DNA from 3 places in the Alteromonas sp. ABH4_457 genome. Region 1 is predicted to be linked to each of the others. Evidence: predicted binding sites of a transcription regulator. Region 1 holds the regulator's gene; each other region holds the start of a gene.
What was found. The regulator LexA, encoded in region 1, represses DNA repair genes until DNA is damaged. The targets are predictions, from matches to a motif close to TACTGTATNNNNATACAGTA.
Positions count from the first base shown of each region.

Region 2: a site for LexA is predicted at 4,209-4,228, ahead of ACXAGR_RS06975 (S24 family peptidase). Genes of this name have one in related genera too.
Region 3: a site for LexA is predicted at 6,617-6,636, ahead of recA (recombinase RecA). Genes of this name have one in related genera too.

Region 1 is NZ_JBSWXN010000002.1:596,346-606,536, forward strand. It holds gene ACXAGR_RS05790 (cytochrome c oxidase subunit 3) at 1-525, opposite strand, end outside; gene ACXAGR_RS05795 (cytochrome c oxidase assembly protein) at 547-1,137, opposite strand; gene ctaD (cytochrome c oxidase subunit I) at 1,147-2,769, opposite strand; gene coxB (cytochrome c oxidase subunit II) at 2,779-3,864, opposite strand; gene ACXAGR_RS05810 (YceI family protein) at 4,272-4,844, shown strand; gene ACXAGR_RS05815 (serine hydrolase domain-containing protein) at 4,954-6,093, shown strand; gene lexA (transcriptional repressor LexA) at 6,195-6,821, opposite strand; gene ACXAGR_RS05825 (type 1 glutamine amidotransferase domain-containing protein) at 7,079-7,756, opposite strand; gene ACXAGR_RS05830 (aldehyde dehydrogenase family protein) at 7,798-8,061, opposite strand; gene ACXAGR_RS05835 (aldehyde dehydrogenase family protein) at 8,123-8,602, opposite strand; gene ACXAGR_RS05840 (aldehyde dehydrogenase family protein) at 8,529-9,005, opposite strand; partial or broken gene ACXAGR_RS05845 (helix-turn-helix domain-containing protein) at 9,021-9,188, shown strand; gene ACXAGR_RS05850 (LysR substrate-binding domain-containing protein) at 9,204-9,671, shown strand; gene ACXAGR_RS05855 (MFS transporter) at 9,695-10,191, opposite strand, start outside.
Region 2 is NZ_JBSWXN010000003.1:104,850-115,040, forward strand. It holds gene ACXAGR_RS06960 (ATP-binding protein) at 1-1,653, opposite strand, end outside; gene ACXAGR_RS06965 (HAD family hydrolase) at 1,930-2,439, opposite strand; gene ACXAGR_RS06970 (Y-family DNA polymerase) at 2,524-3,780, opposite strand; gene ACXAGR_RS06975 (S24 family peptidase) at 3,768-4,184, opposite strand; gene ACXAGR_RS06980 (YebG family protein) at 4,285-4,578, shown strand; gene ACXAGR_RS06985 (methyl-accepting chemotaxis protein) at 4,586-6,166, opposite strand; gene ACXAGR_RS06990 (sensor histidine kinase) at 6,338-7,363, opposite strand; gene ppa (inorganic diphosphatase) at 7,941-8,474, opposite strand; gene ACXAGR_RS07000 (class 1 fructose-bisphosphatase) at 8,648-9,625, opposite strand; gene mpl (UDP-N-acetylmuramate:L-alanyl-gamma-D-glutamyl-meso-diaminopimelate ligase) at 9,900-10,191, shown strand, end outside.
Region 3 is NZ_JBSWXN010000005.1:113,025-123,215, forward strand. It holds gene eno (phosphopyruvate hydratase) at 13-1,305, opposite strand; gene ACXAGR_RS13260 (CTP synthase) at 1,364-2,995, opposite strand; gene mutS (DNA mismatch repair protein MutS) at 3,162-5,735, opposite strand; gene ACXAGR_RS13270 (CinA family protein) at 6,065-6,580, shown strand; gene recA (recombinase RecA) at 6,789-7,826, shown strand; gene ACXAGR_RS13280 (methyl-accepting chemotaxis protein) at 8,205-10,191, shown strand, end outside.

The DNA.
Region 1 (10,191 bases):
AAAGTGCAGGGTTACGGATGAAATCAGCAGAATAATGGTGTTGATAGTAGGCAATCCGGCGGCACTCATTTCCTGAGTGGTCGTGCCCCCGGGCGTGGTAACAAGGGGCCACATGGCTTCAAAGGCCGGCCACAGTACGTCATTGGTCATCGCATTGTTCGAGGCGCCTCCGAGCCATGGCACCGAAATCATACGTGCGTAAAACAGTGCCCCGAAAAAGGCAGCAAAAAACATCACCTCTGAGAAGATAAACCAGCTCATACCCTGACGGTAAGAGCGGCCAAGCTGATCGCTGTATAATCCGCCCATGGATTCATCAATCTGATTTTTAAACCAGCCAAACAGCATCACCAGCAACGTGACGATGCCCGCCGCCAGAACATGCGGCCCGTAGCCGCCTTCCCCTTTGGTACTTTCAATGACGGTGTTGCCGGCTCCCACCGCAATCAGAAATAAGGCTACCGCCCCGACAATGGGCCAGGGACTTTGTGCAGGCACATAATACCGTTGATATTCTTGTTGCATGGCTACTCTCCTTCCGGCCTGTCAGCGGCTGCCGCTTACAGGCTGTCGTAAATAAGGGTTGTCACTGCCGCTCAGATCGCCGGCCCTGGCGGTCACGTCGTACAGTGTGTACTGCAAGGTAAAATAGGTAATATCCTCTGGCAGCCCGGCATCCACGTAGAACGACATAGGCATCCACGCTTCCTGACCAGCCTGTAAGGGCTGCTGGTTAAAGCAAAAGCACTCTGTTTTATTCAGATAAAGGGCCGCCTGTCCCGGACTGACAGAGGGAATTGCCTGAGCAATGATGTTACTGGCAGCCGGGTTTCTGACGTAAAACGCCACGGTATTCACTTCCCCGGGGTGCACCTTCACACGCTGTGTTTCTGCACGAAATTCCCAGGGCATACCGCTGTTTGTGCGGGTAATAAATTCTACGGTCACTGTGCGGCTGGTATCGATATCTTTGCCCTGCCACACTGCGGCCCGGTTAGCCGTTTTTCCGTTGATACCGGTGATATCACAGAACACGTCATACAAAGGCACCAGAGCGAAACCGAAGCCAAACATACCCGCTACGACCACAAGCAGTCGCAGGGTAAGGGTGCGGTTACCGGCTGCGCGGTTGTCCATTTTGATAACTCACTTCACAACCGGAGGCGTTTCAAACGTGTGGTAAGGAGCAGGAGAGGGAATTTCCCACTCCAGACCTTCTGCACCTTCCCACACTTGTGACGTAACCGGTTCGCCCTGCTTTTTGCAGGCTTTAATGAGCAGTACCAGGAAAATCAGCTGGGATAACCCGAAAGCAAACCCGCCAATACTGATCCACTGGTTGTAATCAGCAAATTGCAGCGAGTAATCAGGGATCCGCCGCGGCATACCCGCCAGTCCCACAAAATGCATAGGGAAGAACAGCACATTCACGGAAATCAGTGAGCACCAGAAATGCCACTTAGCCAGCGTGATATCAAACATTTTACCGGTCCACTTGGGCAGCCAGTAATACACCGCAGCCATAATGGAAAACACCGCTCCGGTCACCAGAACATAATGGAAATGGGCCACGACAAAGTAAGTATCGTGGTACTGAAAATCCACAGGGGTGATTGCCAGCATCAATCCGGACAGGCCACCGATGGTGAACAGCACAATGAAGGCCAGAGCAAATAACATGGGGATTTCAAAGGTCATGGAACCCCGCCACATGGTGGCCACCCAGTTAAACACTTTCACGCCGGTGGGTACGGAGATCAGCATGGTGGCGAACATAAAGAACATTTCAGCAAACACCGGCATACCTGTGGTAAACATATGGTGAGCCCAGACAATGAATGAGAGCAGGGCGATGGAGGCAGTGGCGTACACCATGGAGGCATAGCCGAACAGGCGCTTGCGGGCGAAGGTCGGCACAATCTGCGAGATAATGCCAAAAGCAGGCAAGATCATGATGTAGACTTCAGGGTGCCCGAAGAACCAGAAAATATGCTGGAACATCACCGGATCACCGCCGCCGGCAGCATCAAAGAAACTCGTCCCGAAGAATTTATCGGTAAGCACCATGGTCACTGCACCAGCCAGTACAGGCATTACAGCAATCAGCAGGAATGCAGTAATAAGCCAGGTCCAGACGAACAGTGGCATTTTCATCCACGTCATACCCGGCGCACGCATATTAAAGATAGTCACGATTACGTTGATTGCGCCCATGATGGAGGAAATCCCCATAATATGGACTGAGAACACAAACAGCGCGGTACTGTCGCTGCTGTATGTCGTCGACAGCGGCGCATAGAAGGTCCAGCCGAAAGCCGGGCCACCGCCTTCCATGAACAGTGAACCTAACAACATGGAAAATGCAAACGGCAGGATCCAGAAGCTCCAGTTGTTCATTCTGGGCAATGCCATATCCGGTGCGCCAATCATCATGGGGATCAGCCAGTTAGCCAGACCGGTAAACGCCGGCATGACAGCACCGAATACCATGATCAGGCCGTGCACTGTGGTCATCTGATTAAAGAAATTCGGGTCTACGATTTGTAAACCGGGCTGGAACAGTTCGGCGCGGATCACCATCGCCATCGCGCCGCCAGTAAGAAACATGATGAAGGCGAACCACAGATATAACGTACCGATATCTTTGTGGTTAGTTGTCAGCACCCAACGCATCAGGCCTGCCGGAGCGCCGTGTCCGTGGTGATCATCGTGATATTCATCATGTGCCGCAATGTGCTCCGGCGTCATAGTTTCAGTTGCTTTACTCATCGCACGCTCCTATTTACCGGTTGCTACTGCATTAACGTCTTTAGGCTGGATCACATCGCCGGTGTTATTTCCCCAGGCATTACGCTCGTAGGTAATCACCGCAGCGATATCTTTCAGGGACAGCATCTTGCCAAACGCCTGCATGGCCGTGCCTGCTTTACCGTTAAGCACAATATCGATGTGCGCTTTCTGATCCTCCAATACCATCTGACTGCCTTTAAGTGCAGGGAAAACGCCCGGCAACCCCTGACCGTTAGGCATATGGCAGGCTGCGCATGTCGCGTTGTACACTTTCTCGCCGGTACTCATCAGCTCTTCTTTGCTCATGCTCATGGCCAGCAGGCGCTGCTCTTCTTCTTTCGCCTGTTTCACAATGGCTTCCTGCTCTGTCATCCAGTTTTTATATTCATCCGGGCTCTTCGCAATCACCACTACCGGCATGAAACCATGATCCTTCCCGCACAGTTCAGCGCACTGTCCACGGTAGATACCGGGCTCATTCACTTTGGTCCACGCCTCATTGATGAAGCCCGGATTAGCATCTTTCTTTACTGCGAAATCTGGCACCCACCAGGAATGGATAACGTCGTCAGAGGTGATCAGGAAGCGGACTTTTTGTCCGGTAGGAATGACCAGAGGACGATCTACCTCAAGCAGGTAGTTTTCCCCTTTTTCGAATTTGTTCTCAATCTGCTCACGCTGTGTGGCCATGATGGAGTAAAAGGACACATCGCTGTCCATGTACTTGTAATGCCATTTCCACTGGGAACCGGTGACAAGAACCGTCATTTCAGGTTCACTGGCATCTTCCATCGCGATGAGGGTTTGTGCTGCCGGGACGGCCATAAATATCAGGATCAGGAAAGGAATGACTGTCCAGGCGATTTCTACTTTCACGTTTTCGTGGAAGTGCGCCGGTTTGGCGCCCCGGGATTTACGGTGCTTGAACATGGAGTAAAACATCACACCGAACACCACCACAGCGATGGCCACACAAATTGAGAACATCAGCATATGCAGGTCGTACACCTGTCCACTGATGTCTGTGACACCTTGTCTCAGGTTGATTTCACCTGCCCGGTCTGATGTTGCCATGGTTTCTGCTTGCAGCGACGCCGGAATAACAGACATCGCTAACCCCCAAACCATCATTGCGTTACATACGAGTTTCTTCACTCAACACCTCCGTGATGGAGGATCTTGTGTAATACCCTGCTCACAGGACCCTGTCGTATCAGGCTATCCGCCTGTTAATTTTTATCTATTTTTGTTATTTTTTCGTTAACAACGGTATAAGAATTAAACAGATTTCATCTTGTGTCTAGTCTTTCTGAAAAAATAAATGGCCGGGGTGGCCTCAGAAACAGGGTCAAAGCACTTCATTCTGATATTTCGAATGTTTCGTTCAGATCTTCGACACATCCGTATTTAAGGAACGCCGTATTATAGGTAAGTAAATCGTCCTCACACTTGTGACATCAACGTTATGAAAGGAATGTGTAATGAATAAATTTATCCCGGCAGTATTAGTTTCAGGTTTAATCAGTGCAGGCGCATTCGCGGCGCCTGTGAGCTATCAGATTGATCCTACTCACACCAGCGTTATCGCTTCATGGAATCACTTCGGATTCTCTAACCCGACAGCCGCCATCAACGGCGCTGAAGGCACCATCGTGTTTGACAAAGACGCGCCGGAAGACAGCAAAATCGATGTGTCGGTGAAAATTGATACCATTGATTCATTTGTTAAAAAGCTGAATGAAGAATTTGTCGGTGCTGACTGGTTCAATGCAGCGAAGTTTCCTTCTGCCACCTTCACCAGTACAGATGTTGAAATGACAGGTGATAAGACGATGGAAGTGACCGGCGATCTGACGATCAAAGGTGTGACTAAGTCCGTCACTATGGATGTCACTCTGAATGGTTCAGGTGTACACCCGATGACACAGAAAGAAGCGATAGGTTTTGATGCAATGACCACCATCAAGCGTTCTGACTTCGGGATTGATATGTATGTACCGAATGTGAGTGACGAAGTCACGCTGCACATCACCACAGAAGCACAAGCTAAATAAGTTTTCGCATCACCGTCCAGATGCCCGGCCCGCGCGAGCGGGCTTTTTTATTGGTAGCGGCCTGTTAACTGCGGTAGTCTGATTGTTTTTATTGTCAGGGATTGCTTCTATGTTGCGCCGCGCTGTTTTCTCCTCTTTTCTGTTATTTTTAACACCCTCTGTTTTTGCCAAAGATCTTCCTTCCGGCGCTATTAACGCTCTGTTTGAAGAAGCGGTAAGTCATGACACAGTGCCGGGTATAACCATGGCACTGGGCAACGATAAGGGCATGCTGATGGCTAAAGGCTACGGTTTTGCCGACGTGGAAAACCATGTACCGATGACGACAGATCACAAGGTGCGTATCGGCAGTGTCTCTAAACTCATCGCTACGGCCGGATTAATGCGTCTTGCGGAAGCGGGCAACATTGATCTGGATAAACCGGTAACTGAATACGTCAGCGCATGGCCTGCTGATAAACCGGTCATTACTCTGCGCCAGCTTACCTCACATACAGCAGGCATCAGGCACTACAAAGAAGGTGCCAATGAATTCCTTCTGAATGAAAGTTATCCGGATATCGACAGTGCACTGGCGATGTTTAAAGATGATCCACTGCTGTTTGCACCCGGCACAGATCACCGTTATTCAACGTTTGCCTGGACACTGGTCAGTGCCGCAATGGAAGGGGCTGACGCGTCCCGGGATTTCCGCGCCATCATAAACGAAGAAGTGTTCGCGCCGCTGAAACTGGACAACACGGTATTTGACGACCAGTACACCATCATCGATCACCGGGCGAGACCTTACACCGTACACGAAGGTGAGCTGATTAATGCGCCACAAACGGATCACAGCTATAAATGGGCCGGCGGCGGTTTTATTTCTACGCCGTCAGATATTGTCCGGTTTGCTGTAGCCCATGTGGCAAGCGATTACCTGAAACCAGAGACTACCCGCGCCATGTTTACTCCTGCCAGGCTTAACAATGGTGAAACCGTGGGCTTCGGCATAGGCTGGAAAACCGGTTTTGGCGATTACAAAAAACGTAAAGCGTATAAAGATAACGTGAGCGCGCTGGCTTTGATGGACGATATTCCTGATGCAGTGATGCACTCAGGTGGCAGTATGGGCGGCATTACAATGACCATTCTTTGCCGTGAACATAAAACAGCGGTTACTGTAGTAAAAAATGTCAGTGGTGAAGACAATGCTGATGTTTTTCTGCTGGCGCTCAAGACACTGCACTTTGCACATACCAGCCAATAGTAAAGAAAAAGGGCGATGATGGTTTATATCATCGCCCTTCCAATTTTTAGCGCTGTGGCCAGCGCACACAATAGTTATTGCACCGCGCTTAGCGAAAGGACTTACATCCAGTCAGCATTGCGGATTACACCTACAGCCAGACCTTCAATGTTGAATGGTTCAGCAGCAAGATCCACCTTTATGGTATCGAATTCTTCATTTTCTGCATGCAGCCAAACTTCGCGGCCGCGTTTTTCCAGACGTTTTACCGTGACATCCTCATCAACCCTGGCAACAACTACCTGCCCATTGTGCACGTCAGTAGTTCGGTGAACGGCAAGTAGATCACCATCCAGAATACCGATATCTTTCATACTCATACCGTTTACACGTAACAGGAAATCCGCACGGGGGTGGAACAGATCAGGGTCGACCTTGTAATGCATTTCCACATGTTCCTGCGCCAGAATAGGTTCACCTGCCGCAACACGGCCGATTAACGGTAAGCCTGCGTCTTCATCGTTTTCTGCTTCCAGCGGAATATTCAGCTTTATACCCCGTGAGGTACCCGCCAGAATTTCGATTACACCTTTACGGGCCAGCGCCTTTAAATGCTCTTCTGCTGCATTAGCTGATTTAAACCCTAATTGCTTCGCAATTTCCGCACGGGTGGGCGGCATGCCGGTTTCCAGCATGGTGGTTTTGATCAGTTCGAGAACTTCCGTTTGTCTTGGAGTAAGTGGACGCATAAACAGCCCTGTTTTTCTATACAGTTCCTGTGAGTATATACAGTTGCGCTGGTTTGACAAGGGCTGCCGGCGAAATTATTACGCTTATTCAGGGGGCGCAGTTAACAGCGCCTGGTTTTCATTGCAACGATATGCATTAGTTGTACATTGTAATACGCTGTTTTAGTTCTCCTTGGGAATAAAAAGGTATCTTCTTATCAAGAAATTTTAGCCAGGGGCCTCCTAATCAGAACGCCACCGGCTAAATTTGAGGGAGATTATGCAAGTTGTTTAATCAAGGCTTGCGCGACAGCTTCGGAGCTGGCTGGATTTTGGCCTGTAATCAATCGGCCATCTTCAACTACGTGAGGCTCCCAGTCCGCACCTTTTTCATAGTGACCGCCAAGACGAATGAATTCATCTTCTATCAAGAATGGCACCACATCAGTCAACTCCACCCCCGCTTCTTCTCCGTTAGTAAAGCCAGTAACTTTACGACCTTTGATAAGCGGCTCGCCGTTATCAGTTTTTACATGACGCAGGACCCCAGGGGCATGACACACAAAACTGATTGGCTTGCCTGCCCGCTCAAACGCTTCGATCAGTGAAACAGACTGTTCTGACTCAGCAAGATCCCACAGGGGGCCATGGCCGCCCGGATAAAACACCGCATCAAAATCTGTGTGTGACACGTTTTCAAGTTTGACAGTGTTCGCCAGTACTTGCTGCGCCTGTTGGTCTTGCTTAAATCGCTCAGTCGCAGGGGTTTGAAAATCAGGCAAATCACTTTTCGGATCCAGAGGTGGTTGTCCCCCCAGAGGTGAAGCCAACACCAACTCAGCACCAGCATCTGTAAAGGTGTAGTAAGGCGCTGCAAACTCCTCCAACCAAAAGCCTGTTTTTTCACCGGTGTTACCCAGCTCATTATGCGATGTAAGTACCATTAAGATTTTCATATAAACCTCTCTATCTTTTAACAATATGGATGAATCAATGATTAAAAAAAAGCGTCTACGGCTGCTTGTTTGTCTGCATACGGTGCTCGCAATCGAAGATTTGATACACCCGCTTCGCTTTGTACTACCACCGCCCTGGCATGAGAGAACTGGCGGAAGCCATGAATACCATGGTAAGCCCCCATACCTGACGCGCCCACACCACCAAAAGGCAGCTCATCAATAGATACATGGGTCATGACGTCGTTGATGACCAGCGCTCCGGAAGTCGTTTGTTGTGCAAATACTTGCTGTGCTGTCCTCATTGAAGTAATAGGCGGCTAAAGGGCGAGGGTGTTGATTGATGTAATCAATTGCCTCGTCCTCTTATTGATACAGACGAATGGGCAATAATGGACCAAATATTTCTTCCTGTATGATTGCCATATCGTCGGTTGTCCCAATCACTAGATGCGGAGCGATTTTACGGCTTGAGGCGTCATAAGCCGGTTCATTTTGCGGCGCAAGATTGATGATCTCTGCGCCTTTTTGACGTGCATCTTCTAATAGATCGACTAAGCGCTGGTAATGGTGTTCGTTAATGATTGCGGTGTAATCGGTATTTTCTTGAATGCTTGGGAAGGTTTGTCCCATAAATTCTCGCGCTTGAGCTTTGAACGCTTGAGTTTGCTCTGCAGGCAGCAAAACGTAATCTGGTGACAGGCAAATTTGACCTGCATTAAAGGATTTAATCGTTAATGTGCGCTCAACTGCTTTGCTCAGGTCAGCACCTTTAGCCACCATAACAGGCGACTTTCCACCCAGTTCCAGAGTCACTGGCACAAGGTTCTCTGCAGCAGCACGCATCCCCTAGTACTACGGTTAGCTCTTCAGGGCCGAAGTAACGGGCCACTAACTCAGCCAATAATTCTGAAGTCTCAGGCGTCAGTTCAGAAGGTTTTAACATGGCGCTATTACCCGCTGAAAATACACCAGCTAACGGTCCAAATGCTAAATTGATTGGAAAATTCCAGGGACTAATGACACCAACAATCCCTAACGGTTGAAACTGTATTTCAGTGTGCATTTCAGGATCAGGTGAGGCGGTTTGTTCTGCCTCCATCCAGGTATCGAGATTATCGATGGCGTGTTGCAACATATTACTGGTTGTTACCATATCGGCCACGTAAGACTGATATAAGCTACGGTGTCCAAAATCTTCGCTCATGGCAGAAGCAATGGCTTTATGGTTATCACGGATTAATTTTATACAGCGCGGTCACTTAACTTGACGCAACCTGCTGTATCACAACACATTGCAGGACTAGAGGTGGCCATTGGGCGACCTTTATTTGAGCGTTCTTCTAGTGGCGTCGAGCCTACCTCCACAGCGGATGAATTAGCCATGGACATTGGTGATAAGCTGGAAGTAGCTGAGGCGGCTTTGGCTTAAGCAAGAGCTCGATCAATGGACATCTCTGGTGTCTTGCAGATAGTCGGACATGCGGATTTTATAGCTGAGATACTCAGTGTACCGATGCTACCGTTATTGGAGTCGGGGGTGAAAATTCGTATGCACACCGGTAACGGCAGTATGGTGTCGGACATGTTACTTGAGGGGCACTGTGATCTGGGAATCTCAGCCCACCCAGTCTTAGATGATCGTTTAAAAAGCGAGCTGATTTATACCAGTAAATTACTCCCAGTGGCCGCTCCAAGTACCGTAAAGCGCATATTGTCAGCACAAGACTTTGGTTGGTCTGTTATGCCCGAGTTCTTATGTCAGCAGCAAATTGCTCAAAGCGAACTCATGGAGATCCCTTCGCCAGTTGGTACACATGAAATTCACTACTACCTAATTTGGTTACCCAGTGCTTTACGTCAAGTCCGCGTTGCTCACGCAAGACAGACCTTACTCACTCAATTATGGTCGTAATGTCGCCGTTTACCCCGGCGCCATTACTTATCTTTTTCAGTAGCTAACGCGTTATGCACCGCCCGGGTGAGAGGATAAAACCAGAGCACCACAGCCCCGAGCAGACAGCCTGCGCTGGCTACCAGCGAAATGATTTCGACAAACAGCACAGACTCAATATCAGCGTTTGCACTCTGCGCCGCATATTCCAGCGCACCGGCAATCACAGCAAAAGACAGCCCGTCGCTTATCCGCATCACCAGATGAAATGCGCCAAAGGTAAGCGCCTGATTAGGTATCCCCTGATCCCTCGCACCGTACTCAATGGTGTCTGGTAATGCTGACCACACCAGTACCAGCAGTCCGCCTGAGAAAAAACCACAAACAGCGAAATAAACACATGCACCGGTCATCGTGGCCGGGGTCAGCAGAAGAAAGCTAAGGAAAGTCACAGCCAGCCCGGCCAGCGCAAGGATCATGGCATGATGCTTTTCCATGCGCTGTGAGAGGTGGTTAAACCAGGGTAGCGCCACCAGCTTTC
Region 2 (10,191 bases), on a different contig from region 1:
ATCACGAATGAATCCGGGGCCGGAATTTTTTATCCCGGCGTCGCCTGATATTAAATCTTTAAAGAGGAATCCGTTACCTGATGTACCGATCAGTAAACTTTCATTATCAGAATAAATAGATGTATATACCTGATATTGGTGAGATATTCCGAAGTCAATTTGCTTTATTCCGGAGTTACCTGCAATCTCGAAAATCCCCACTCCGTCAACGGTCAGGATTAAAGAATCATTTGTCGTTCTTCGTATATTTGAAATGAAATAAGGTAATACTTCTTTGTAGCCATGGCTGAGATTAAGCAACTTGTTCCCTTCTGAATCCTGAACCAGCGCGTAGATTATCCCGCCTACCTCAAATGCCTCTAAAACACTCTTAAAAACTACTTCGTCGATTTTTACTGATATGCCGGAAGGGGAATGGCTTTCAGTTACTTCTTTATCTAACGGATAAAGGTTAACTTCATCATCAAACAGATATACAGCCTCATGACCATAGAGCACCCTTCTTCCTTCAACCTGGAAAATAGTATTCTCCATTTCGCTATCTTCCGAAATGCTCGTAACAGCAACTTGAGAATTATTTCTTAAAAGCAGAGTATCTGAATTAGCCATGGATTCTACAGACATTACCTCCTGCCCGGTGAATGGCAGGTTCGTAGCGGAGATGGATGTGATTAAATCAGAAAGGACAACCAGGCCATGGGTTGTATCAACTGCAAATAAATTCCCATATCTGTCTTCAGCCATATCTGTGACTATAAGAAGTTCATTTTCAGCTTGCAAAAATTCGTGTGCTATCAGTTGTTCCTGTTTCAAATCCAGATAATATAAATTTTCTGCTGCCACCCATACCTTCTCATTCTGATCGATGAAAATTGAACGGACTGGTTGTGAATCCTCGTCGGGAATATTTCTGGAACTGACTAATCTCACACCTTTTGTCATCTTATTAAAAATAAGCACACCACTATCTGCGCCAATGTACAGGTGTTCTTCGTCAATGGTCAGTGTATGCAGTTTTTGAGAAGGCTCGATTGAGAGATTAAATTGTGCCCACGATTCGTTAGCAAAAGAATAGAAGAAAAGTCCTTCATCTCTGTCAATCCACCAAATTCCGTCTGATGAATCGTCAACTGCCAAATCAACGACCTGGTCACCAATGACAATTCCTTTACCCCTTAAATTTGAACTCTCCTGCATTGTCGCAATATCATAAATGTGGATGTTAGAGAGCGTACTAACGATGATTTTGTCGCGGCCGATATCTGTTTTCCAAAAACCTCTGTTCTTAATACCTGATGTGTTAACAGGCCTTACTTCGTTGCTACTTGTATCCATTAAGTACAAACCATTCCCATAAACACTTATAAGCAAATAGCGATTATTCAGGCGGTCGATATCAGTTACCCATGTCGATATTCCTGCACTATTTTTTGCCTTTGAGAATTTTAATAATTCTCCGGCCCTTATATCCATTAACCCATTCTCACCGCCGGTCCAGACACCGTCTTCCGATACAATTATCGCAGAGGGGATACCTATGGTCAGGTCAGGAGATTCGTAGGAATAGTCAAGTTCAGACTGGAAACCGGAGGCAATTACACTCAATGAGACATTTAATATACAAAATAGGACAAATACACCAAAAAACTTCATTTTGGACACTCCATGACCTTTTAAGACAATCCATTGTTTTGAAAAACGAGATAATCATCACGCTTTTAATGAGTTCTTATTTATATTAATCATAAACATGGAGAAGATTACAATGGAAATATTGTATAAAATTAACGCATCGGATGAGTTGGGTAATGCCGATATTTTGGAGGTAATCAGTGGAGGAACGTTACCGGAGACAAATACGATTGAGCAGACTTCGGCCGTAATACCAAAGGCTCCTCCTAAGTTACCTGTTTATCCTTCAAGTTTAGATTAAACCAACAACCACTGCATGCCCGCATTTTCTGCGGCTTGCTGATCGTAGATATAGTCTCCCACATAAAGGATATGTGCGGGGGCTATTTGCCATTGCCCGGCAATCATAAGTAGTGCCGTGGGATCGGGCTTGGCAGGGGCGCATTCGCGGGTGAGTACGGTTGAAATGGGGACTTGATTGTTGCTGATTTTAAGCGCTGTGGCCTGTTTGCAGTTGCGGGTAACAATGGCAGCGGGCAAATCAGCATTGATGACGGCATCTACCATGTATTTTCCTGCCGGCAACCATTTCGCATTCTCAGCATCGGCCATTTCGTGCTCCAGAATGACCTGATGTGCCGATGCTCTTGAGGTTTCATCAGGCAGGTTATCGATAAAGGTAAGAATATCTTCGCTGGCAGGGCAACCAATTTCCCGGCGCATTTGAGAAAAGTCGAGGACAGACTCCACCAGCGTACCGTCTAAATCAAATATCACTCCGCTGACATTCGTCAAATCTAACTTCATCTCTTTTCTCCCCTTTGTTGCCAGGCATTTGATACATCCCTAGTGTAGCGAACCATGTCGCTTTTGAATCTAACATTTATGTCATCAACACTGACATTGGGGTAAATGCCGCCAGTTAGTTGTGTACTGAGGAGACAAATACGCCCGCTTCATACGCCAGGGTTGATGGTCACCTTTCGCCGCGATGCCGATGGTACTGCTGCCGTATTTTCTGTTAATGGCGTCCATGCATGCCATCAGCTTTGTATTCCCTTCACTTTGTGCGAACAAATCCGGCTGTTTTACATCTTCATCCTGAATTTCAATTGCTCCCACGCCGCACTTATGAAACAACACGCCTTCTTTATATAATGAATCAGCTGCATTACCGGCGGCTTCTGACAGCATTCGCGTATCCGCCGTGGCAATGGCAAAACGGTGCTGTACAGCTTTATGATAATGTCCGCTGGCGGCAAAGGGGTTCGCATGGGCAAAAAGGGTAAGGGTTTTCACGGTACAATTTTGCTTCCTGAGCTTTTCAGCTACCCGCTCAGCATGCCAGCAAAGTGCCTGCCGTAAACTCTGATGGTCCATAACTGGGTGGCCAAAAGCGCGGGTAGCATAGATTTGCTGTTTTTTAGGACGATGACTTTCCCATTCAATGCAGGTAACGCCGTTAAGCTCCCGCACGGTACGTTCAATCTCTACAGAGAATTGCTTACGGATACTTTTAGGCGCTGCGCAGGCAAGCTCCCACGCAGAGCGCACACCACTGTTTTCCAGCTTTTCCGCGATACGCCGGCCAATCCCCCACACATCTTGCGGCGACATTTCCTGTAAGGTGCGCTGGATCTGTGTCTTTTCAGCAAGCACCGCAATGCCGGATTTATCTCCCAGTCTTTTACCCGCATGGCTGGCTACCTTCGCCAGCGTCGGCGTAAGCCCGAAACCCACTCCCACAGGCAGACGCAACTGCTGCCAGACAGCACGCCGGATGGTTTCACCGTAGGTGTGCCATCCTTCTGGTGGTTGCCAGTTATCAAAATACAAAAAGCACTCGTCGATAGAATACACATGCTGGTGAGGTGCAAAACCGCCAACAATATTCATCATCTGGTTGGACAAATAGTCGTACAGCTCATAGTTAGACGACCTGATCACTGCCCCTTTTTGTTCCAGCAGTTTCTGTACCTTGTAGTACGGGCCGAATTTCTTTACGCCGAGGGCTTTCGCCTTGTCGCACAATGCACAAATGCAGCCATCGTTGTTTGTCAGTACCACCACAGGTTTGTCACGGATAGCGGGGTCAAACACCTTTTCGGCGGACGCATAAAAGCCGTTGGCATCGACTAACGCAAACATTGTCTTAACTGCCTGGTATAGCGATGCATTCTGACAGAACGGACAACAATGCCTTCTTCTTCGAAGGTATCTCCCTCCCCCAACACGTAAGGCTGCTGGTGTTTGCCGGGCGATACCAGAACCATAGCTTTGCGATCGAACAGCTTACACACAAACACACCATTCAAATTGGCCACCACCACATCCAGCGAAGTGGGTGCAGCAGCGCGGTCGACAATGAGTAAATCACCATCAAAAATGCCCACGCCGGTCATCGACTCTCCCTGTGCCTGTCCAATAAATGTAGCAGTGGGATGGTCGATAAGCAGCTCGTCGAGATCAAGCCCGAGCTGACGGTATTCGGCAGCCGGGGACTCGAAGCCGGTGATACCAGCCTGTGCAATAACCGGAATAATTCTCAACATAGTACAAAAAACAGTTGCCTCAGATACTGTTTATTTATACAGTAATTACGAATCAGGTTAAAATTAAATTTCATTTTACGTTCGACATCGGAGAACCATCATGGCTATTACAGTGCAATATGTTGTTTCGCATAAAGGGGTAGAAAAGTTGGTCACTACAGACAAGAAGGAAGCTGATCAGTATGACAAAATGCTGGATGCGGCAGACAATCTGGCTGCTTACATCGGTGCGAAAGGTATCAAGCTGGAAGACGACGTGATTGAGAATCTGTCTGTCATGCTGGCAAAGAATAAAGATGCCGTAGGCAAATTGCTCAAAGGCGCTTCTGCTGATGACGTCCTCGACGCCGAATCAGCAGAAGTGGTAAAGCTACAGGCAAACAGTAAAAACTAAAAGCGGGTTACACTACATTCCGCTTATTGGTAAAGCGGGTGATAACCGAGTGTACTTCGTTAACGGTTTTACGCAGACGCTGGCTGGCATCTAATGATGATTCTGATGCCCGCTGGGTATCTTTGGCACCATCGGCAATTTCTACGACTTGCTGATTGATGTGTTCTGCCACAGAACTTTGCTGCTCTACAGCGGAGGCCATTTCGAAGGTTTGATCTGCAATAACACTCACGGCCTGATTAATGTCTGCCAGTGTTTTGCGGGTATCTTCAACAATGGCCGTGCCCTGCTCGGCTGATGCCATACCGTCATTGGATACTCTGACAGCACGTTCTGACCGCTCAGCCAGAACATGGATAATATTATGAATTTTATCTGTGGACTCTCTGGTTTTTGATGCCAGTGACCGTACTTCATCAGCAACTACAGCGAAGCCTCGTCCCTGCTCGCCGGCGCGGGCTGCTTCAATGGCGGCGTTCAGTGCCAGCAGGTTTGTCTGTTCAGCAATGGTCGATATTAAACTGGCAGCTTCACCAATATCATTCGTGGACTGCGCCAGTTCCTGCACAGTGACCGAAATAGAACTGACCGCTTCTTTAAGCGCCATGATGGCAGATAACGCCTCATCCGCCTTCTGATTACCGGCTTCCACATTCTTAGAAGCAGAACGGGCGCTGTCGGCGTTCATGTCAACCCGCTCTGATACACTTTGAATAGCCTGCGACATCTCGTTAACGGCTGAAGCAATGTTTTGCGTTGCCTCGTTTTGCTGCACGACAGCCGTACTGGTGATTTCGGCCTGTTGATGGGTGGTGTTGGCAATCGTATCCAACCCCCCGGCGGCATCCTGAATGCGGGCAAGAGCTGTGCGGCTGCGCGCAAGTTCGCATCCCAAAACCAGTTTGGCACGTGACCGGTTACCGAAGTCGGCAAAATAGGTTTGCGATACCACCGGATTCGAATAGCTGTCAGGAGAAATATCAATAAGCGCCTGCCAGTCACCTTTAATTTTAGAAGCCATCCAAAAACTACACAGCGCGAAACCTGCGGCAGCGATGACAGCAGGCAACACACCCGTTGTGGCGAATAAGGCCGCCACGGTAATAAGACCCATCACGATAAATGGCAGGTAATTCTTCATGTAGTGAACGGCCAGTTCACCGGCTGACGTACTGGACTTACCTTCACGTAGCCGCTCGTAACGGTATTCTGCACGGGCAATTTCGTCCGGCAAGGCCGGCACACGTACTGATTCATAACCCGTGATCTGAGAATTTTCAAAAACCGGGGTCACGAACGCCGAAACCCAGTAATGGTCTCCGTTTTTGCGCCGGTTTTTTACCAGTCCCATCCAGATATTGCCGGCAGACAAGGTATCCCACATTTCGCGGAACACACCGGGCGGCATGTCCGGATGGCGCACAATATTATGGTTTTTTCCAATCAGTTCATCATGGCTGAAGCCACTGACTTCAACGAACTCATCATTGCAGTGCGTGATCACACCACGTGTATCGGTAGATGAAATGAGCCGGTAGTGCTGAGGAATGTTGTAAAGCTTCTGGGTAACCGGTTGATTATTTCGCATATAATTGACTCACATCCCTGCGTTCTCAGAAATTGGTTAAGGGTCACATTAACCTTAGCCTATATTTAGACTTTCGAGTAATTGACCTATAAAAAAATAGAAGGAACGGAGTTTACAGCCCGGAACTGAGTTTGAAAAGTCAGCATTTACTAATGTAAATACATAGAGTTATCACTGCAGAGGGAAATTGAGGGTCACAGTGGTTCCGGAACCGGTATCGCTCTGAATATCTATCCAACCATTATGAGATTCCATCAAAGCCTGCGCCACAGAAAGGCCAAGGCCTGTGCCGCTGCCGGGAGGACGGGTAGTGAAGAAAGGCGTAAAAATTAATGGCATGTGCTCAGGCTTTATTCCTTCACCATTGTCTTTTATAAACACTTTAACTGCGCCAGGCAGATCAGCAACAGCGATACTGATTGTGCCGCCGGATACACAGGCATCAATTGCGTTTTCAACTACTGCCTCAAGCACCTGCCTGATCTGTTTCCTGTTAACCAGTACCTGCAAGCGGGAATCCGACGCATCGAAATTGAGAGAAACATTTGCAGGAATTCGCTTGATGATATCCTCCAGACCAAACTCAAGAAGATCGTCTACATCTTCCCAGTTACGTTCCACGGTAACCGGAGAAGAAAAAATCTGCAGTGAGGAAACAATTTCAGCAATACGGTTAGCGCCTTCCAGAGATGATTTTTGCATGTCTGAAAGCATTTCTCTCACATCCCGCAGTAAGTATTTCAACTCCATGTCTGCGGGTAATGTGGCTGCAGAGGTGCTGTCCTTATTTAACTCATCTTTAAGTTCATCCCAGGCATCGAACACATCCTTCAGCATATATTCCTGAATTTCACAGTTACTTTTGATAAAGCCGATGGGGTTATTAATTTCATGAGCAATACCCGCAGCAAGCTGACTAAGCAGTGTCATACGGTCCACCATGGCTATGCTGTCAGAGGAAGGCTTGGCTGATTGCTTAAATGTATCAGCCTCACTGTCAGGAAGTTGAGACAGCAACTGATGATATATAGCGCGGGTTTCGCTGAGAGCACGGCGCAGGTTTTGGTTTGCCAGATAGGCATCGCGGGAGTAATTATTGAGCATGTCTTCAGCCGCCGTACGCGCCAGCTGCTCACGACTCAATTTTCTCTGCAACAATGCAATTTGCTGCTGCAACTTCTGAATATCTGAACTCACATTAATCTCCGGCAGCCGGACGCCAAATCCGCACGATCAACGGATTTCACAGTCTGCTCTGAAATCATATACAAACCCTGAACTAAAGCATAGCTCCGGGTTGTCCAAACTACACGGCCTGAACCCCGAATTTATTCCAAAGTACACACCGGGATCACAATCAACCGCGAAAACATTTGTCCTCCGGTTTGATCCGGGGATCGCATTGATCATTTTTACCCGCAAATCAAGTCTTTTTTATGCACAAGGCTGTGGATAACTTTGTGCATTGTTTGTATACATGGCGTTGATGACTGCATTGTCAGCCCCTCCGGCGCCAACAAATTAAAGCCTTTGATACCAACACAGCGCAGAAACCATAAGGTGTCTATCAATTCGACAATAATCAATAGTCAACGCTTTTTTGATTGCTTTCCGCCAATACCATAAAAGTTTGGCTTGTGGAAATAATCCTACTACATCGGGATCTGAAGGGGCAGTCTCAATGTCTCAACGTGCAGCTACAGATCAGATCGCGATCCAATACGCACAAAAAAGCCCGGCGAACCGGGCTTTTTCAATCTGCGGAAAGAAAGGCTTATTCGCCTTCTTCGTAACGCTTGGCGCTGGATACGATTTCAGCTTTCGCTGCTTCTGCATCTGCCCAACCGTCGATCTTAACCCACTTGCCAGGCTCCAGATCTTTATAGTGAGAGAAGAAATGCTCGATTTGCTGTTTAGTCAGCTCTGGCACATCGTTGATGTCTTTCACGTCGCGGTAAATCGTAGACAGCTTGTCTACCGGCACTGCCAGAACTTTCGCGTCAGTACCTGACTCGTCAGTCATGTTCAGAACACCAACAGGACGACACTTGATCACAGAACCGCTGATAATCGGGAACGGCGTCATAACCAGTACGTCAACCGGGTCACCGTCTAAAGACAGTGTGTTATTCACGTAGCCGTAGTTTACCGGATAGTGCATGCAGGTAGCCATGAAACGGTCAACAAACATTGCACCGGTGTCTTTGTCTACTTCATATTTTACCGGGTCAGCGTGAGCTGGGATTTCGATGATGACATTCACCACTTCTGGCATATCTTTACCAGCAGGAACGTTGTTAAGGCTCATGAAATAATCCTTTGATTTGTTAAATTAAAAACGGGATTTGTCCGGGAAAACAAACACACTGTATTCCCTTTCACGGCAAAATCGCGCCTAAGTATACGGTGACTACCGTAAAATAAAAACTGCTTAAGACCCAAGTCTTAAGCAGTCTTCAGTATTTTTGTGCTGAATGTGCGCTATTCCGCTTTAGCGTGATAGCTCAGGCACGTTTCCACTTCTTCTTTGGAACCTAAAATCACCGGTACACGTTGATGAATTTCGGTGGGCATCACTTCCATGATACGTCCTGTACCCGTGTCGGCCAGGCCACCGGCCTGTTCCATCAGAAATGCCATCGGGTTGGCTTCGTATAATAAACGCAGTTTACCGGCTTTAGACGGGTTACGGTTGTCATAGGGATACATAAAAATACCGCCCCGGCAAAGCAGACGGTGAATATCGCCCACCATCGCCGCCACCCAGCGCATGTTGAAATTCTTTTCACGGGGACCGTCTGTGCCCGCCAGCAAGTCAGCAATATAAGCTTTCATCGGCGCTTCCCAGTGGCGCTGATTAGACGCGTTGATTGAAAACTCGGATGTTTGCTCAGGCACCTGCACATTGGGGTGCGTTAACAGGAAACCACCGTGGGTTTTATCCAGAGTATAAATGTGTGTGCCACGGCCGGTAGTCAGCGCCATCATGGTTGACGGACCATACAGTACATAACCGGCAGCAACCATTTGTGTACCGGGCTGTAAAAACGCAGACGGGTCGTCGGGCTCCATCCACTGCGGTGCATGGGCGATAGAGAAAATAGTACCAATCAGACTGTTGATTTCAGTATTTGACGAGCCATCCAGCGGGTCAAAACTTACCAGGTAGTTGCCTTCAGGGTTGCACGGTACCACCGTGTCTTCTTCTTCAGAAGAAATGGCTTTTACATAGCCGGAATCCCGTAAAGTATCTTTCAATATCTGGTTAGAAATCACGTCCAGCTTCTTTTGGGTTTCCCCCTGAACGTTTTCACTCAACGTCGAACCTAATACCCCCGCCAAAGCGCCCTGACTGACACGGAAAGAAATTTCCTTACAGCCCGCCAGCAATGTACGGATAAGCAAAATAAGCTCAAGAGGAGCGCCGTCTTGTTGTAGTTGAGAATTTAAACGTTTCATTGTGTGCAATAGCCTTGTTTATTTATGTAGGGTAATGATTCGCTTTGCGCCGGCATTCCCGCCAGTGTCCAAAAGCCAATCTGAATCACTTTGCTTTATTATTGTATGCCGGTGTTTTCGTTCCGCTGGCTGGTAGCAAATGTAATTAAAACGATTGTAACCGCGAATGGACCACAGGGAAACGGCTTATTCTTACATTGCTGCGTACTCTGGTATTGGCGTGCACACCGGGAGTTCTGCTAAAGTAGCCACCTTAATCGTACACAGGATTCTTATGCACGTTCACATTCTCGGCATTTGCGGCAGCTTTATGGGTGGTATCGCCGCAATCGCCAAATCGCTAGGCCACAAGGTGACCGGTTCCGACCGCAATGTTTATCCGCCAATGAGCACTCAGCTGGAAGCGCTGGGCATTGAGTTAACAGAGGGCTATGACCCCGCTCAGTTCGAACCGGCACCGGATATGGTTATCATCGGCAATGCCATGTCCCGGGGCAACCCTGCTGTTGAGTATGTTTTAAACCGCAATCTTCCCTATACCAGCGGTCCTCAATGGCTGTTAGACA
Region 3 (10,191 bases), on a different contig from region 1:
CGTTCATAGTCATTATTGACCTTTGATTGCACTGCGACCCGGATATACCGCTTTGTCGCCCAGTGCCTGCTCGATACGCAGTAACTGGTTGTACTTGGCAACACGGTCAGAACGGCACAGAGAACCGGTCTTAATTTGACCCGCTGCAGTACCAACCGCCAGGTCTGCGATAGTCGCATCTTCGGTTTCACCTGAACGGTGAGAGATAACCGCAGTAAAACCTGCATCTTTCGCCATCTTGATTGCATTCAGGGTTTCGGTCAGTGAACCGATCTGGTTGAATTTAATCAGGATGGAGTTACCGATACCATTCTCAATACCACGGGACAGGATTTTGGTGTTAGTCACAAACAGGTCGTCACCAACCAGTTGTACTTTGTCACCAATCTTCTTAGTCAGGCTTGCCCAACCGTCCCAGTCACTCTCGTCCAGACCGTCTTCGATAGAAACGATAGGGTACTGTTCAGCCAGTTCAGCCAGGTAGTCACCAAAGGTTTCTGAGTCAAAAGATTTGTCTTCACCAGACAGGACATATTTGCCGTCTTTGTAGAATTCCGACGCCGCACAGTCCAGTGCCAGCGTGATGTCTTCGTTCATTTTGTAGCCCGCTTTTTCAACGGCTTCTACAATAACAGCCAGCGCTTCAGCGTTAGAGCTCAGGTTAGGTGCAAAACCACCTTCGTCACCTACTGCTGTGTTCAGGCCTTTAGCAGACAGTACTTTTTTCAGGTTATGGAAAATTTCCGCACCCATGCGCAGGGCTTCTTTGAAGCTCTTGGCACCAACTGGCTGAACCATGAATTCCTGAATGTCTACGTTGTTGTCAGCGTGCTCACCACCGTTGATGATGTTCATCATAGGTACAGGCATAGAGTACTGACCTGACGTACCGTTTAAGTCAGCGATGTGCTCGTAAAGTGCAACGCCTTTTTCAATTGCAGCCGCTTTGGCAACAGCCAGAGAAACCGCCAGGATCGCATTTGCACCCAGCTTTTCTTTGTTCTCTGTACCGTCCAGCTCTAACATTTTGTTATCAACGTCAGTTTGTGCCAGTGGATCCATGCCAGCCAGCGCCGGAGCAATGATGTCGTTTACTGCAGCAACGGCTTTTTCTACGCCTTTGCCCAGGTAACGGCTTTTATCACCGTCACGCAGTTCCAGTGCTTCACGTGAACCAGTTGATGCACCGGATGGTGCAGCGGCACGACCCATTGCGCCTGAATCAAGGTAAACGTCTGCCTCTACAGTGGGGTTACCACGAGAGTCCAGGATTTCGCGTCCTACAATGCGAGCAATCTTCGCCATTTTATTTCCTCAACGTTTGTGCAAAAGGCAACGGGAGTAAGCCTTCTGCTTTTTAGAATCAGTGATTTTCTTTCTGGTATTTCCCGGCAGCTTCTACAAATCCTTTAAACAGCGGGTGGCCATCACGGGGCGTAGAAGTAAACTCAGGGTGGAACTGACCGGCAACAAACCATGGATGGTCAGGGATTTCGATCACTTCTACAAGGCGTTTGTCGGTGGACAAACCACTTACTTTCAAGCCTGCAGCTTCAATCTGGTCACGAAGGTTATTATTTACTTCGTAACGGTGACGGTGACGTTCGTAAATCTCTTCGCTGCCGTAGGTTTCACAGACTTTGCTGCCCGGGATCAGGTGACAAAGCTGGCTGCCTAAACGCATGGTGCCGCCTAAATCTGAAGAGGCATCACGCTGCTCGGTAGAGCCGTCTGCATCCAGCCATTCGGTGATCAGGCCAACAACCGGGAACGGTGTTTTGGGATCGAATTCGGTGCTGTTTGCGTTTTCCATACCAGCTACATTGCGGGCAAATTCAATTAAAGCAACCTGCATACCCAGACAAATACCCAGATAAGGGACTTTATTCTCGCGGGCATAGCGTGCTGCTGCAATTTTGCCTTCGATACCGCGCTCGCCGAAACCGCCGGGTACTAAGATAGCATCCAGGTGTTCTAAAATTTGTGTACCTTTTGTTTCAACGTCCTGAGAATCGACATAGTGAATATTCACTGTCAGGCGGTTTTTCAGACCGGCATGTTTTAATGCTTCATTGACAGATTTGTACGCGTCAGGCAGTTCAACATATTTGCCCACCATACCAATATTCACTTCTGCAGTAGGGTTAGACTCTGCATAAAGTACCTGTTCCCATTCGGTCAGATCGGCTTCTTTGCAATCCAGACGGAAACGGTCAACAACCAGCTGGTCCATACCCTGTGCTTTAAGCGCAGCCGGGATACGGTAGATGCTGTCTACGTCTTTCAGTGAGATAACGGCTTTATCTGCCACGTTAGTGAACAGGGCAATCTTAGAGCGCTCGGTAGCCGGCAGGGCGCCAACAGAACGGCAAACCAGGATGTCCGGTTGAATACCGATAGAACGCAGCTCTTTAACAGAGTGCTGAGTAGGCTTAGTTTTTACTTCGCCGGAAGCCGGCATGTAAGGTACCAGCGTCAGGTGCATGAACATGGCGCGCTCGCGGCCGACTTCTGTACCTAACTGGCGGATAGCTTCCAGGAACGGTTGTGATTCAATATCACCTACTGTACCGCCTACTTCAACAATTGCCACATCGTGACCTTCTGCACCGTCGATAACGCGACGCTTAATTTCGTTGGTGATGTGCGGGATGACCTGGATGGTTGCACCTAAATAGTCACCACGTCTTTCACGGCGTAATACTTCTTCGTAAACCCGGCCAGTGGTGAAGTTATTACGCTTGGTCATACGGGTGCGGATAAAACGCTCGTAGTGACCTAAATCTAAATCGGTTTCTGCGCCATCATCCGTGACAAACACTTCCCCGTGTTGAATTGGGCTCATTGTTCCCGGATCAACGTTGATATACGGATCCAGTTTTAACATCGTAACGGTGAGACCACGCGCTTCAAGAATGGCTGCTAACGAAGCGGCAGCAATACCTTTACCAAGCGATGATACGACACCACCGGTGACGAAAATATAATTTGTCATGCGAAACCTAAGGCTTTGGATTGTATGGCTAATGTGCTGAGAGTTGGCAAAACGGGATTCAGCACCTGGACGGCGCAATATTATAGCGAAAGAGTAGCAGGCAAACAATCTGTTTGCCTGCTGGTCTGGCGGGTTTATTTCAGGTAAGTTAATAAAGCCTTAAGTATCACGCCTGACTTAGCCGTTTTAGCGTATAAATTAAATCCAGTGCCTGCCTGGGAGAAAGCTCATCGGGAGACAAATTATTCAGTGCATCCCGCAGCGGGTCAGGCATATCGGTAAAGTGCATTTCCGATTGTCCGGCTCTGGTCGTGGGAGCACCGGAATCTGACGAAGTTTTTGTTGTCTTTGTGGCCGGGGCGTCTTCCTGTGGTGCCCGGTTTTCCAGTTCATGTAATTTAGCCCGGGCAGCATTGATTACCGGGCGGGGAACGCCGGCAAGCTGGGCAACCTGTAAGCCATAGCTTTTGCTGGCCGCACCGGTTTCTACAGTATGCATAAAGCGGATGGTATCGTCGTGCTCTACGGCATCTAAATGCACATTGACCACGCCTTCTTCAGAATCAGCTAATTGTGTCAGTTCAAAATAATGGGTGGCAAACAAGGTATAAGCATTAATCTCCCTTGCCAGGAAGCAGGCACATGCCCAGGCGAGAGATAAGCCATCGTATGTACTGGTGCCGCGCCCGATTTCATCCATTAATACCAGCGAGTGCTCAGTGGCATTATGCAAAATATTGGCGGTCTCGGTCATTTCCACCATGAAGGTAGAACGCCCTGACGCCAGGTCATCTGATGCACCAATACGTGTGAAAATACGATCCACACGGCCGATTTTTGCATTTTCTGCAGGTACGTAACACCCAAGGTATGCCATCAGTACAATCAGAGCGGTCTGACGCATGTACGTTGATTTACCGCCCATGTTCGGACCGGTAATAACAAGCATGCGCTGTTTGGTGTCCAGTGTTACCGGGTTGGCAATAAACGGGTCCGTCATGACCTGCTCAACCACAGGGTGCCGACCGGCTTCATAAGTGATTTCACGGTTATCTGTGAGGGTAGGGCAATGTAAGTCGAGCGCGGTCGCCCGGTCGGCAAAACACTGAATCACATCCAGTTTAGCCAGTGCTTCCGCTGTGTTTATCAGCTTAGTAAGCTGAGGCTGGAAGGCATCGAATAATCCTTCATAAAGTTGCTTTTCCAGAGCCAGCGCCCGGCCCTGACTGGTCAGTACTTTATCTTCATGTTCTTTCAGCTCAGGCGTAATGTAACGCTCGGTGTTCTTCAACGTTTGACGGCGGATATAATCTGCCGGGGCAGCGCCACTGTTTGCGCGGCTTAATTCGATAAAAAAGCCATGCACTTTGTTATAGCCCACTTTCAGTGTAGAGACGCCGGTACGCTCCCGTTCTCTGACCTCCAGAGCATCCAGGTAGTCCGTGGCTCCCCTTGACAGCGCCCGCAATTCATCAAGCTCTTCATTAAAACCTTCAGCGATAACACCACCATCGCGGATGACAACCGGAGGGTTATCTACGATAGCCTGATTTAACAGGCTTTGTAATTCAGGATAGGTGCTCACAGCATTGGCCAGATCTGCACATAACGGGTCCTCAAGAGAGGATAACTGGTCGAGTAGTCCGGGCAATTCGTTAAATGCATTGCGTAAACGGGAGAAATCCCTGGGACGGGCCGAACGCAGGGCTAACCGCGCCATGATACGTTCTATGTCACCAATGCGTTTTAATGTATCGGCGATATCTTCATGACCCTGTTCAATCAGTTTTCCGATGGCCTGCTGGCGTCGGGTGAGTTCATAATGATCGGTAATGGGGGCGTGCAAATAGCGTTGAAGTAATCTGCTGCCCATGGGGCTGGCGGTAGAATCCAGCACGCTGAACAGGGTATTTTCCTGACTGCCTGATAAGTTCGAGGTTAATTCCAGGTTTCTTCGCGTGGCGGCATCTAACTGAATACGTGTTTCCTGCTGTTCACGATGAATACTGCGAATATGGGGCAGGGCGGTACGTTGAGTATCTTTAACGTATTGCAGTACACAGCCGGCTGCACCGGTGGCTTTATCTAAGCCGTTGATCCCGAAACCATCCAGTGATTTTGTGCCGAATTGCTGATTGAGTTGCTCAGTTGCCGTTTGCTGATCAAACTCCCATTCGGGACGGCGACGTAAACCTTTTCGTTTTTCAATAAGAGGTAAACCCTCGAATCCTTCCGGATAAAGCAGTTCTGCAGGATTAAGGCGTTGCAATTCGGCCAGCAATTGTTCATCGCTGTCACATTCAACCACCAGAAAACGTCCGCTGCTGATATCGAGGGTGGCAACGCCGTACTGCATGCTGTGACCACACACTGCAGCAAGCAGGTTATCACGGCGCTCTTCTAATAGTGCTTCATCGGTGACTGTACCCGGGGTGACAATACGCTGAACCTGACGTTCTACCGGCCCTTTGCTGGTGGCAGGATCGCCAACCTGCTCACAAATCGCCACGGACTCGCCCATTTTTACCAGGCGCGCCAGGTAACCTTCTACTGCGTGATAAGGCACTCCCGCCATGGGAATGGGTTCACCGCCGGATTTGCCTCTGGCTGTTAATGAAATATCCAGCAGGTGTGCGGCCTTTTTGGCATCGTCATAGAAGAGTTCATAAAAGTCTCCCATCCGGTAAAACAGTAAAATATTAGGATGTTGTGCTTTTATGGCCAGATACTGGCGCATCATCGGCGTATGTGATTCCAAGAAAACCTCTTTGTTATGTTGATGCTGTTTGCGAAGGCGCTATTGTCCGGAAGACGGAACTGCATTTGAAACACGGCGTAAACCCATCCATGGGGCCTCGACTGCCGCTTCCCTGCGGCAGACGGTTTCAAATGCAGTCCTCGTATTCCGTACGCGCGCCTTCTCAGTCAGGCGCTTCCGGCCGGAGCATGGAACTGCATTGGAAACACGAAGCAATTCCTTCCCCGACAGGATTGAACTTAATCACTCCGGCGTCCGCTAAATGTGTAAAATGGTACAACGGAATTAATTCATTGGTGAGTATTATTCGTATGAGCGCAGATTTTTCAACTGTTTCACAAGACAGTGCCTTACTTAAACAGGTGGTTGCCACCGGAGATGTGCTTCGCCGGCGGAACTGGCATTTATCCTGTGCTGAGTCTTGTACCGGTGGTGGAATTGCTTACGTATTAACTTCTGTTTCCGGTAGTTCTGACTGGTTCAATCAATCCTGGGTCACTTATTCAAATGAGGCTAAGCAATCACTTATTGGAGTGAAAGCTGAAACGCTTGCGGAATTTGGCGCAGTGTCGGAACAAACTGTAGCTGAAATGGTGCAGGGTGTTGTTCAGGAGAGTGGTGCGCAGGTTGGCGTGTCGGTGAGTGGTATTGCAGGGCCTGGCGGCGGTTCGGCGGAAAAGCCGGTGGGTACAGTTTGGTTTGGCTTTATGATAGACGGTGAACTCATCACGCAGCGTCACGTATTTTCCGGTGACCGGTTAGCGGTGCGGGAACAGGCCATTGCCCATGCAGTTTCATATCTGTACCAACGACTGGTTGCTGTATAAAACGGGATTTGACAGACTAATTGTGAAATCTTACTTGACTGTATGCTTATACAGTATAAAATGCACTCAACATTCGAATTACGTTTCGTGAGTTACTGAAGCGCTGACCGAATCATATTTTGCGGAAGTTAAAAAATAACAGAAGTAAAAGTGGCAGCGTAATACGACAGGGTAACTACCGGACAGTCATTATCTTGAGGATAATATCGTGGACGACAACAAAAACAAAGCTCTTTCCGCCGCTCTTGGCCAAATTGAAAAGCAATTTGGTAAAGGTGCCATTATGCGTCTGGGTGACAATCAGGCGCATGATATCGAAGCCATTTCTACCGGTTCACTCAGTATCGACATTGCACTTGGAATAGGCGGTTTACCTTGCGGGCGTGTTGTTGAAATCTACGGTCCTGAGTCATCAGGTAAAACAACTCTGACACTGCAAGTTATCGCTGAAGCGCAAAAGAAAGGCAAAACTTGTGCATTCGTTGATGCTGAACACGCACTGGATCCTGTCTATGCAAGAAAGCTGGGCGTAAACATTGACGACCTGCTGGTCTCTCAGCCTGATACCGGTGAGCAGGCGCTGGAAATCTGTGACATGCTTGTTCGTTCCGGTGCAGTCGACGTAGTAATTGTTGACTCGGTAGCTGCGTTAACACCGAAAGCAGAGATTGAAGGTGAGATGGGTGATTCTCACGTGGGTCTTCAGGCACGTCTGATGTCTCAGGCACTGCGTAAGCTTACCGCTAACATCAAGAAATCGAATACGCTGTGTATCTTCATCAACCAGATCCGTATGAAGATTGGTGTTATGTTCGGTAACCCTGAAACCACAACAGGTGGTAACGCGTTGAAATTCTATGCCTCTGTGCGTCTGGATATCCGTCGTATCGGTGCGGTTAAAGAAGGTGATGAGGTTGTTGGTAACGAAACCCGTGTGAAAGTGGTGAAGAACAAAGTTGCACCACCGTTTAAGCAGGCGGAATTCATGATTCGTTACGGCGAGGGTATCAGTAAGGAAGCTGAACTTATTGACCTTGGTGTGAAGCAGAAGCTGGTTGATAAAGCCGGTGCCTGGTATAGCTACAACGGTGACCGTATTGGTCAGGGTAAAGCGAACGTAATGGCGTTCCTGAAAGATAACCCTGATATTGCGAATGACATCGAAACTAAGCTGCGCGCAGAGTTACTGGCTCAAAAAACAGTGAAGCCTGAAGAAGCCGAAGGCGAAACAGAAGAGAAATTGTAAGATTTATGTCCGGCAGCCTGTGAAAGGCTGCGCATGAAACGACAAATCAATAGACAGTAAATTAAATCAGAAGCCAGCTGAAAAGCTGGCTTCTTTTTTTGTGTGAAAAACCGGTTTTAAAAAAATCAATACCCGGAAAGGCGAGCCGTCCTGTAAGAAGGCCTCTGTAGACCATTTAGCTCCTTTTATTAGTGTTATCTAATGAAAAGAACAATAAAATCAGTAGGTAATGAACTGTACAAAAGACGAGGAATGCACTTTTTTATCGTTCAATTTACTGTAGAAGTGAAGATGACTGCCGTTAAAAACATAAACTTATAAAAAAGATTTCACCAGCTCCCGAATATGGAAGGTGAAACACAAACACGGGAACGCGTTATGAAATCACTCTCACTTCAGAAAAAATTTGTGCTCATTGTTGGCGGTGCTATCGCATTGTTACTGATTGTAGCAACGATTTTCCTGCTCAATATTGTCAGCGATAAAACCAGGCAGACCGTTGAGCGGGATCTCCATTTTCTCGTTACCAGTGAAGCGGAATCTGTAAAAGGTTTCTTTGCTACCTACGGAGGTGTCGCTTCTACATTTCTGAACAATCCTTTCTTCACTGACTTTTTTACTCAACACTCGCAGCGTGGCGGTACGTTAAGTGGTGAGGCTGCTGACGATATTTTTGCGTCATTCAGCGCCATCAGCAGTAATGACAAGCACATTAAGTCTGCTTTTTTCGGTACCGCCGGTACCGGAGAGTATTTTTATGAGCAGGGCCGTGTGGGTGAAGAAGATAATTACTTTGCAAATCAGCGCCCGTGGTTTTTGACCGCTGTAGAAAAAGGGGGCATCTATGTCACACCTCCGGCGACAGATTCACAGGATGGAAGCGTTTCGACGGTGGTTCAGGGGCCTGTGTACCGGGATGGTAAGCTTCTGGGAGTGGGTGGCGTGGATATTCTCATCACCACAGTCGCAGATATGCTGTCAGAGATCCAATATGAGAAAGCCGGCGCTGCGTTTCTTGTCGATGACGAACAAAATATTGTGTACTTCCCGGGGAGCAGGGAAGCCCTGCCACTATCATCTCCACTGGCGTCCATTGATAAAAGCCTGAAAGGTGCTGATGGCTTTGCAGCTTTAAGCGTAGATATTGCCCGCCATCCGGAAGGTATGACGCCAGTTTCATACAACAATGAAAATTATTTTGTTGTTTATAAACATGTCACTCTAGCTTCGCCGCAAATGAACTGGACATTGGGATTACTGGTTCCGAAGGCCGTGGTTGAAGCGCCGGTACAAGAGGCGTTACATACTTCACTAATTGTTGCTGTGGTTGTACTGGTTATCGCCGGAGCAGTTACCTGGTTTGCTGGTGCAGTGATCACCCGTCCGATTTTACAACTCAAAGACGCTATGGCTGATATTGCTTCAGGAGATGGTGACTTAACCCGTCGTCTTGAAATTAAGTCGGGCGATGAAGTCGGGCAACTGGCTGAACAATTCAATGTATTTACCGGTAAAATTCATACATTACTACAGGATATTGTTCAGCATACCAGAGCTGTCGCTGAGGCCGCAGACCACTTGCGTGATGTGTCCGGCGCCAGCAGCCGCGAAATCAATCAGGAAAGAACTGAAGTAGACAGTGTGTCGACGGCAGTAACGGAAATGGCGCATACCGTACAGGAAATTTCAGCTAATGCTGCCGAATCCAGCAGAGCCGCAACCGTAGCAGAGCAGCAGGCGACAGACGGCATGTCGCAGGCACAAAACATGTTAACTGAGATCCATGCTCTTGCAGACGCAATCAGTCAGGGCGTTCAGACAGTTAGTGGTTTGAGCCAGGAGTCAGATAATATCGGCGCGGTCGTTGATGTGATCAACAGCATAGCGGAGCAAACAAATTTACTGGCATTGAATGCGGCTATTGAGGCTGCCCGTGCCGGTGAACAGGGAAGAGGTTTTGCGGTCGTTGCTGATGAGGTACGCTCGCTGGCTTCGCGGACTCAGGACTCCACTGATGATATCCGCAAGATGGTAGAAAAGCTCCAGAAGATGGCATCAGAAACCGACACGGCGATGAAGGCTGGTAAAGAGCGCTCATTAAAAGGCGTAGAGAAAACCGAACTGGTGGTGTCTTCCTTGCGGGATATCAGCCACTCGATCAGTACTGTTCAATCGCAGAGTACACAAATTGCCAGAGCGACTGAGCAACAAACCGTGGTGGCAACTGAAATAGATGAGGCGCTGGTTAAAATCATTAATCTGAGTGAAAAGACCAGCGAACATTCAGAGGAGCTGGCTGCCGAGGCTACTCAGCTCAGCGATGTATCTACCGAGCTGAGAGATTTGGCGGGACAGTTTAAGTTGT